Regions from separate parts of the Desulfothermus naphthae genome, predicted to be linked through region 1. Evidence: riboswitches for the same ligand, from Rfam matches in the RefSeq annotation. Region 1 holds a riboswitch; each other region holds the start of a gene.

What was found. Region 1 has a riboswitch for cobalamin ahead of ACYQ1E_RS10445 (IS1380 family transposase). Riboswitches for the same ligand answer to the same signal wherever they lie in the genome.
Region 2: linked by a shared signal. The riboswitch ahead of ACYQ1E_RS03420 (carbohydrate porin) and the one ahead of ACYQ1E_RS10445 (IS1380 family transposase) in region 1 are both predicted to bind cobalamin.
Region 3: linked by a shared signal. The riboswitch ahead of ACYQ1E_RS02415 (ABC transporter substrate-binding protein) and the one ahead of ACYQ1E_RS10445 (IS1380 family transposase) in region 1 are both predicted to bind cobalamin.
Region 4: linked by a shared signal. The riboswitch ahead of cbpB (peptide-modifying radical SAM enzyme CbpB) and the one ahead of ACYQ1E_RS10445 (IS1380 family transposase) in region 1 are both predicted to bind cobalamin.

What each region holds. Positions count from the first base shown of each region.
Region 1 is NZ_BAAHYQ010000002.1:210,297-212,502, forward strand. It holds gene ACYQ1E_RS10440 (hypothetical protein) at 1-7, shown strand, start outside; cobalamin riboswitch at 272-459, shown strand; partial or broken gene ACYQ1E_RS10445 (IS1380 family transposase) at 911-1,072, shown strand; gene istA (IS21 family transposase) at 1,173-2,206, shown strand, end outside.
Region 2 is NZ_BAAHYQ010000001.1:712,748-714,953, forward strand. It holds gene ACYQ1E_RS03410 (hypothetical protein) at 1-101, opposite strand, end outside; gene ACYQ1E_RS03415 (tetratricopeptide repeat protein) at 168-692, opposite strand; cobalamin riboswitch at 868-1,077, shown strand; gene ACYQ1E_RS03420 (carbohydrate porin) at 1,252-2,206, shown strand, end outside.
Region 3 is NZ_BAAHYQ010000001.1:505,112-507,317, reverse strand. It holds cobalamin riboswitch at 343-658, shown strand; gene ACYQ1E_RS02415 (ABC transporter substrate-binding protein) at 935-1,702, shown strand; gene ACYQ1E_RS02410 (substrate-binding domain-containing protein) at 1,703-1,996, shown strand; gene ACYQ1E_RS02405 (FecCD family ABC transporter permease) at 2,002-2,206, shown strand, end outside.
Region 4 is NZ_BAAHYQ010000001.1:523,449-525,654, forward strand. It holds gene feoB (ferrous iron transport protein B) at 1-904, shown strand, start outside; cobalamin riboswitch at 913-1,145, shown strand; gene cbpB (peptide-modifying radical SAM enzyme CbpB) at 1,398-2,206, shown strand, end outside.

The sequences.
Region 1 (2,206 bases):
TCATTAAAACAGAGCTTAAAGATGAATTAACAAAGGAGCTTGTAACTAAAGATGAACTTAAGGCCACTGAAGAAAGATTAAGGACAGAGATACACAAGTGGCGTGCAGACACCATAAAGTGGATGTTTATATTCTGGCTAGGACAGATTGCTACTTTTACTGGAATTTTGATTAGTGTGTTAAAATTAATGTTGAAATAACACAAGAGAACAAGGATAATGTCAAAATGGACAGTTGTGTTTAGGGGGTTGACACATAGTTAGACATATTATAAATAGTTTGTCACTCAGGTGCCGTAAGGCTTAATAGGGAATCCGGTGAAAATCCGGAGCCGGCCCGCGGCTGTGATAAGGGGACGAAAGCCACATCAAGCCACTGGGAGTAGGGGTGCTCCTGGGAAGGCGTGGCGAGTAGAGAGATCCTTAGAGTCAGAAGACCTGCCTGAGTAACATAGGCATTAGCTTTGGCGGATGCCCAAAGCTATAAACTGAGGTCCTTTGGGATAAAACGGGAGTCCCTGGACTGCTGTGTGCGGTTCAGGGACTCTTTTTTTGGTTAAGGGAGAAGACAGTTGAGATAAGTATTCTTTTGAAATCGAGATTGTAGAAAGTAACGATTTCCTCAAAATATATAACTTTGCTTTATATTATATTCTTAATTTTTATTTCTTTACACAACTATTTTGGGAAAAATCAAATGAGGAGAAGAAGATATATTGCACTCTTCATATTTTCATCAATTATGTTTATCTTTCTTTTGATCACAAATCTTGTTTTAGGTTCAGTAGATATTCCTCTTAAAGAAATTTTTAACCTAAAATTTGCATCATAAGATAATGTTTAGCTTGACAATATAGTGAATTAATGGTATAAAGTGTCTCAAATAGGAAGTATTAGGAGGCACTGATTCTATGCGTAGATTCCATGTTAAGTTCACTGAAAAAAATCTTACGGGCAACGCCGGACTGGTATTGCTGGGCCTATTTGCTGACAAACTGAAGCTTCCCAAGATGCTTGAGCAACACATTACTATTAAGCGGGGAGCTACCGCACAGTATAAGGTTTCCGACATTTGTCAAAGGTAAAATAAATTCCCCAGGAAAAGGCCCTTAAAATTCCCCACCTGATATGATAATCACCTCTGAAAATATTTTATTCGGAGGTGAAATAAAGATGAAGGGGGTAGCTATGTATTACACTGTAAAAACAATGCTTGAGCACGGTAAGAGTATTTCAGCTATAGCTAGAGATCTTGGCATTGACCGAAAGACTGTCCGCAAAATACGAGATAGGGTGAAAAATGGGGAAATAAAGACTCCTGTTATGAAGAGAAAAAGTAAATTAGACACTTATAAAGAAGAGATTATTGGCTATCTTGAGAAGGGGTTTTCAGGAGTATTAATTCATCAGAAACTAACAGAAAAAGGTGTAGATATTTCTTATAGCGGGGTGAAAAAATATGTGAGGAAACTAAAGGGCCCTAGAGATACTTATGTCCCTATAGTTTCCCCACCTGGTAAAGAAGCTCAAGTAGATTTTGGTTATGCTGGTTATTTTAACTATGGTGGGAAAAAGGTCAAGACCTGGATATTCTGTATGAGGCTAAGCTTTAGTAGATATGATTATTATGAATTGGTAACAAGCCAGAATGTTCCTACATTTATCAGGTGTCATATAAATGCTTTTGAATACTTTGGAGCAGTACCTCAGATAGTAAAGATAGATAATCTTAAATCTGGTGTTTTAAAGGCCAATTTTTATGAACCTGAGATCCAGCATGAATATGCTAACATGCTTTCTTATTATGGTAGCAGTCCAATTACTTGCAAAGTAAGAAGACCTGAGGAAAAAGGCAAGGTTGAATCAGCAATTAAGTATGTAAAAAATAACTTTCTAAAATCTCTTGAAACAAAAGATTTAGAAACTGCCAGGAAAAAACTCAAAGAATGGATGGAAAACACTTGTAATAAGAGGATTCACGGTACTACGAGAAAGATACCTGCAGAAGAGTTTAAGAATAAAGAAAAGCCTTGTATGATAAGTCTTCCGCCAAAGAGATATGAAACATATGTAATAGAAAACAGACGAGTTAACAGATATGGTCATGTTTCTTATAGATATAACTATTACTCAGTCCCTTATAAATATGTAGGTGAGGAAGTAACCATTAAAGCAGGTAGAGATATTTTAAAAATCTATGATAGAGA
Region 2 (2,206 bases), on a different contig from region 1:
GGATCCTTTGGAAAATCAGAATGTATAAAAACTTCTACAACTCTATTATCCAATGAGGCGATCTTTTTTGCAATCTTTTTTAGAATTGATAAACTCTTCATTTATCCTCCTTAACTCCTAACTTTTTTGACTTAAATGTATTTTATAAAGGTGTGACTTAAATATTTCTACTTATTATTTAAGGTACTTTCCATTTTACTTTGTTCTTTTATGGCTTGCTCAATAGAGTCGATCAAGTCTTCCTTTTTTGCCATGTTGGAATCATAAAGTGCAATTTGTAGATTTATTGCCCTTTGTACAATTGGTTTGGTAATGTCAAAAAATTTTTTTAAAGAATTAATGGCATTTTCCATATCATCCATATATGCAAAACAAAGTCCTAAATAAAGAGATAAAAAATTATTCTTTACTCCTCTTTTCCTCAGTTCTAAAAATTCCTTCAGAGCCTTTTGTATATCTCCTAGCTTATAATAACAATAGGCTAATTTTTGACGAACCACTAAATTATCTGGATTATTTTTAAGTATTTCTAAATAAATTTCTTTGGCATCAAGGTATTTTCCCTGGTTTAAAAACTCGTCAGCTTTTTTTCCAGGGCCATGAACAATAGATGTGTAATGAGTGGGTTCCAAAGAAAATCTGTGTTTAAAACCAAATAAAAACTCTCTTCTACTAAGTCTGGTCTTTTTCATAAAAAAATTTTCTCCCAATCTCTGAAACAAAAACACCTTTATTATGGATGTAAAACAATCATCAAAAGGGCCTACTTTAATGTAAAATGAAAAGAAATTTTATACACAAAAGAGTTCCCTGACAAGAGATAATTTACAAAATTTTTATAGAGGTTGACAAAAAAATAAAGATAAAATATAAAGCCCTCCATCAGGTGCCGATTTAAGGCTTAAAAGGGAATCCGGTGAAAATCCGGAACCGGCCCGCGGCTGTAATAAGGGGACGAAAGCCACAGATATGCCACTGCCAAGGCCCCTAAGATTTAATCTTAGGTGGTTGGTGGGAAGGCGTGGTGAGTAGGAGGATCCTTAGAGTCAGAAGACCTGCCTGAAAAAAATATACCCTCGGGAAAAGGGGTAATATTTTATAGAAAGGGATAAAAACGGGAAATCCCGGAGAATTATAATTCTCAGGGATTTTTTTATTTTTATATATAAATTTAGTTGATTTTTTTATAAACATGGTATAGTAACATTTTAGTTTAACAAATAACACAAAAAATCAAAGGAGGAGGTATTTATGACACACAAAAAAATCTTTTTGGTCGCATTAGTGTTTTCTGTATTAACTGGTTTTAAAAGTTATGTCTACGGTTATGACATCACCAAACAACTGTCTCTGGATGTGTCCATAGCAGGCACATATCAGTATCTTGATTATGATTCTGAAGATAATGATGATTCCCTTGGGAGAGGTGCTATTGCTGCAGATATTGGCTTTAATCTTCATCCAACTGACATAGATGAATTTCAGGTTACTCTAAGTTATGCATCAGGTAATAGTTTACATGATAAATCCCCATTTATACTGGCCTCATATGCAGATGACCTAGAAGACGATGTAGAAGACATCAATGGCAGAAGTAGAGATTATTTATTAGAGGCTTGGTATAAACATACATTTAATTTAACCGAAGATATTTCCTTATCCGGTACCATTGGTATCATTGATTCAACAGGATATTTAGATGAAAATGAATTTGCCAATGATGAATTGAGTCAATTTATGAATGAAGTATTTGTCAACAATCCTTTATTGAATTTGCCATCCTACGATTCAGGCGGTGTAGTTGAACTTTCTTATAAAAATTTTTATCTCAAGGCCCTGGCCATGGACTCAAAAACTGATAAATGGGAAACACAAGATGAGAATGATACAAAATCTTATAACTACTATGGTGGTGAAATTGGATGTAGTTTAAATACACCTGTTGGTGAAGGTAATTATAGGGTAATAGGTTATATTACTTCAGAAGAGTTCGAGGGATGGGATAACTCAGAAGAGAAATATCAGGGAATGGGAATTTCAGCAGATCAAAAAATAGGAGAACTTTTTGGTGTATTTTTTAGGTTTGGATGGCAAGATGACGATGCAAAAGTAGATTTTGATACTATGTATTCAGGGGGAATTAACATCAATGGAAAATTATGGGGAAGAGAAGATGATGAAATAGGAATTGGATATGCCTATCTTG
Region 3 (2,206 bases), on a different contig from region 1:
TTCATCAATCTAATTTATTATTTCATGGCCTTGATGTCAAGCTCTTTCTTTGTTAAAATTAAAAAAAACAAAATAATGGCAAAATAATTGTAATACCCATAAATACTGGTTAAAAATATTGCACCAACCAACCGACAGCTATTTTGCTGTGGCCTTCGACCTTGCTCCATCTTAAAAGCGACCCATCAAATTATTCCTCAGATAATACTTCTCAATATTCTCTCTTTAAATTCCTCATTTAAAGGAAACCAGTATAAGTCATAAATACTATTAAGCCATGTCTTTTTAAGGTTTTAAAAAATATGGTTGACAACGTCAGATTCCAAAGATAAGTTCCTTTGAAAAAACAAAATATCTCTAGGTTCCCTGACTTCAGGGTGAAACGGGAAGCCGGTGAAAATCCGGCACTGGCCCGCAGCCGTGAGAGGGGACGAAAGCTGGAATTATCGCCACTCTTGACACCTTTTGGCCAGGAATCTTCAAAAATTAAGGAGTTCGGTTAAAGGTGCCAAGGGGAAGGCTCCAGCTCGCTCTGGTAAACATCCCAAAAAAGAAATTCTATTCACCAGGGCGAGTCCTGTTGAATATCCTTAAGTATTCAACAGGGCGAGTAGGATGATCCTCGAGTCGGAAGACCGGCCTAGAGATAATAAAAAAGGACGAAGCTTCGAGGCTAACTGCTTCGTTCTCGGAAATGGTCACTTGCCTTAAGCTAAAGCCCATTTCCTGAGAACCCGCCTGAAGCTTCCTCCTTAGTATGCAAAAATAAATTGCATAAGGAGGAACAAAATGACTCATCAACTCTATCTTTCAATTTGATACCAGTTATTGTTTAAAGAAGTTTTTTATTTAATAGCTCTATCTATAATTGTGATCCTGGTGTAATTAGTTGTTTTTGTTTTCCTGAACAATTTAATTAAGGATATTTATGCCAATGAGTAAATATTTGTGGTGTGTATTAATTTTATTTCTATTATTTTCATGCCATTCTTCTACATTTGAGTCCTTTGGAGAATTTTCAATAAAAAAATTATCCAACGGAGTAAAAGAAATTACAGATGGTGTTGGCAGAAAATTTGTCTTGGTGCCAAAAGGCATAAAAGCGCCAAAACAATACACCAAAGATAAAATAATATATATCCCGGTTAAAAGGGTTATTGCATATTCAGGATACAATGTCTCCCTTCTTAGGGGCCTTGGAGTATTAAATACTCTAGTTGGAGTTACTCATAAAAAAGATTACTGGACAATAGACTATGTAAAACATGGCCTTGAAAATGGATCTATTATATATGTAGGTGAATCCAATGCAGTTGATTATGAGCTCATTAAAAAAGCAAGTCCTGAAGTAGTGTTTACCTGGAATCTGGCAGATATACCTAAATTAGAAGAAATGGGTATTAAATGCATTGTAACAACAACTAAAAGTGCAATGGATCTCAATACTAGAATGAAATTTATGTTATTTTTATCTCAATTCTTTAATAAAGAAGAGGTAGCAGAGGAATTTGTAAAGAGGGTCAAGAGGACTATAAAAGATATAAATACAAAATTAAAAGATATTTCATCAAAGCCAAAGGTAATATGGGGAGATATTTATGAAAAAAGGGTGTTAATTGAACCAGGGGATTCCTGGTCTGCACAAATTGTTGAAATAGCAGGTGGAGACTATCTCTTTAGCGATATTAGGGGGAGTTCCTGAATGGAGATATCTCTGGAGAGGTTTCTCTCCAGCGGAAGACAGGCAGATATATTGGTCACTTATCGCACTTCAATTACAGGTGCATCTTCTAAAGAAGCACTGGCTAAGATAAATCCTTTAATCAAAGATATAAAACCCCTAACAAAAGGAGCAGTTTATTCACCTCTGCCCAATTACTCTCAGTCAATGGATAGGTTAGATGAGATAATTAAAGAGATTGCAGCAATCCTTCATCCAGAAAAATTCCCAGGATATAGACTGAAATTTTTTACCAAACTTCCTGATAAAGGATAAAAAATATGGTTGGTTTTAAAAGGTCTTCCAGGGGTTTTATATTCATTTGTTGTGTTTTTATCCTCATAGTATTTATATGGCTATCTCTCTCAATAGGCTCAGTATCCATAACTCAAAAAAGACTCCTTTATTTGATTTTTTCTCACGACACCTTCTCAACTGACGGTTTTATTCTCTGGAATATAAGGATTCCACGCACCATTGCTGCAG
Region 4 (2,206 bases), on a different contig from region 1:
ATTGAGAGGCCCAAAAGAAAAAATAGCCACTATCTTAACAGCGCCTTTTTTTTCCTGTGGAGCAAAGGTGCCAGTCTTCTTATTACTGGCAGGAGCATTTTTCCCAAAAACTGGTGATAAGCTCATGTTTTTTTTGACTATTTTTTCCTGGTTGTGGGCGCTTCTTATAGCAAAATTATTTAGAATCACTGTAATACGTGGAGAATCCACTCCATTTGTTATGGAGCTACCACCTTATAGGTTACCAACCTTGAAGGGGCTTGTTATTCATACATGGGAGAGGGTATGGCAGTATTTAAGAAAGGCTGGGACAGTTATTTTGTTGATTTCCATAATTATATGGGCAGGTATGAGCTTTCCAACCCCTCCAAAAAATTTAATTATCCCCTTAGACAAAAAAATAACTTCTTTAAAACTCAAGCTATCAAAGACCAAGCATGATAAAATTGAGGCAAAACAAATTCAGGAGAAGATTCAAAGGTTAATTGCTGAGAAAAAAAAGATAGCACTTACACATTCATTTGCTGGACGGTTAGGATTATTCGTAGAGGACATCACAAAGATTGCTGGGTTTGATTGGAAGAGTAATATAGCACTAATAGGTGGAATAGCTGCAAAAGAAGTAATAGTGTCCACCTTGGGAACTGCATATTCTTTAGGAGAAGTGGATGTGGAGAATTCAACATCCTTGTCTGAAAGAATAGCTAATGATCCAGATTGGAACAACATAAAAGCCTTAAGTTTTATGATATTTGTACTAATTTATGCCCCATGTTTTGTGTCAGTTGTTACAATTGCCCAGGAATCCAATTGGAAATGGGCAATTTTTAGTGTATTTTTTAATACATTTACTGCATTTTTTATCTCTGTGCTAATTTATCAATTAGGAATTAGATTATTTTAAGGTTGACTTTTTAGTAAATTTCTATTAATATAATTAAGTGTTAAGGAGTTATATCTCCTAACATCTCGGAACACGGTGAAAATCCGTGGCGGTCCCGCCGCTGTGATCGGGGAGGTTGTTCCACCTAGTGACCAGATAATATATCTGGTCAGGTCACTCTCAAGGTCCACCTTGGGGGGAAGGCCGTGGGACAAACTGATGATCCGAGAGCCAGAAGACCTGTTAGGAGATGGAAAATGCGGAGTCCTGATGGTAAAGGGACCCGGGAAAACGTTATTTTTAGTTTTCCTGGGTTCCTTTTTTATTTTAAGGTTCCGTAACCTATGGGTTTTTGGTTAGTGGTCCACAGCAAAAATAATAAAAAAGGGAGGTATGAGTTATGAAAAAAAATGTAATATCTTATCGTCGCAGGTGCAAAAAAATAGGTAAAAATACAGGTCTTTCCCATTACATCCTTTTGACCCCTAAGGCCAAGAAATAGGTAAAATATAACATGAATAAAACAACATATGTAAATACCGGTTATGGTCCCAGGTTTTCTGTATTGGAAATTGGATTAGATGATAAAGTGGCAGTTGTTGAAGGTGATAGCGGGTTTTGGGCAATAGTGGATGCACCAGAGCTTCCATCTGTTCTTAATGGAAAACTCACAGAGGATTTCCTCGAAAAAGAGAAAGAGTTTAAGGAGGAAATGGAACTCCTCAGATTTAAGCTGCCTCCCTCTGCTGTTTATTTTAATCCCACTGATAGATGTAATTTTGATTGCACTTATTGTTATCTTCCAAGGGAAAGAAGGAAAAATGGAATTTCCATGAGTGCTGAAGAGGTTTGTTCCAATCTTGAAAAGCTGCTTTTATTTTTTAGAGAGATACTTGGTGATGAGGCAAAGCCACAGGTGATATTCCATGGTGCTGAACCAATGATGGTAAAAGATGCTGTTTTTGAGGGAATATCCAGATATAAAGATGACTTTCTCTTTGGTATCCAGACCAATGGTACCCTTCTCACAGACGAGGACCTGGAATTTATAAAGAAAAATCAGGTGGGTCTTGGTATATCCTTGGATGCTCCTGTGGAGGAAATTGCTGATACCACCAGAAAGAGCTGGTCTGGAAAAGGCGGTTTTAAAAAAGTAGTTGAAGTCATAGAAAAACTCTCAGATTATCCAGCATATAATGTGATTACTACAGTGACAAAATATAACGTGTCTGTTTTAAAAGACCTTATAAAGTTCTACTATGATCTAAAAGTTCCTGTTATAATGCTAAATCCTGTGCGTTGCACTCAACAAGGAGGAAGACT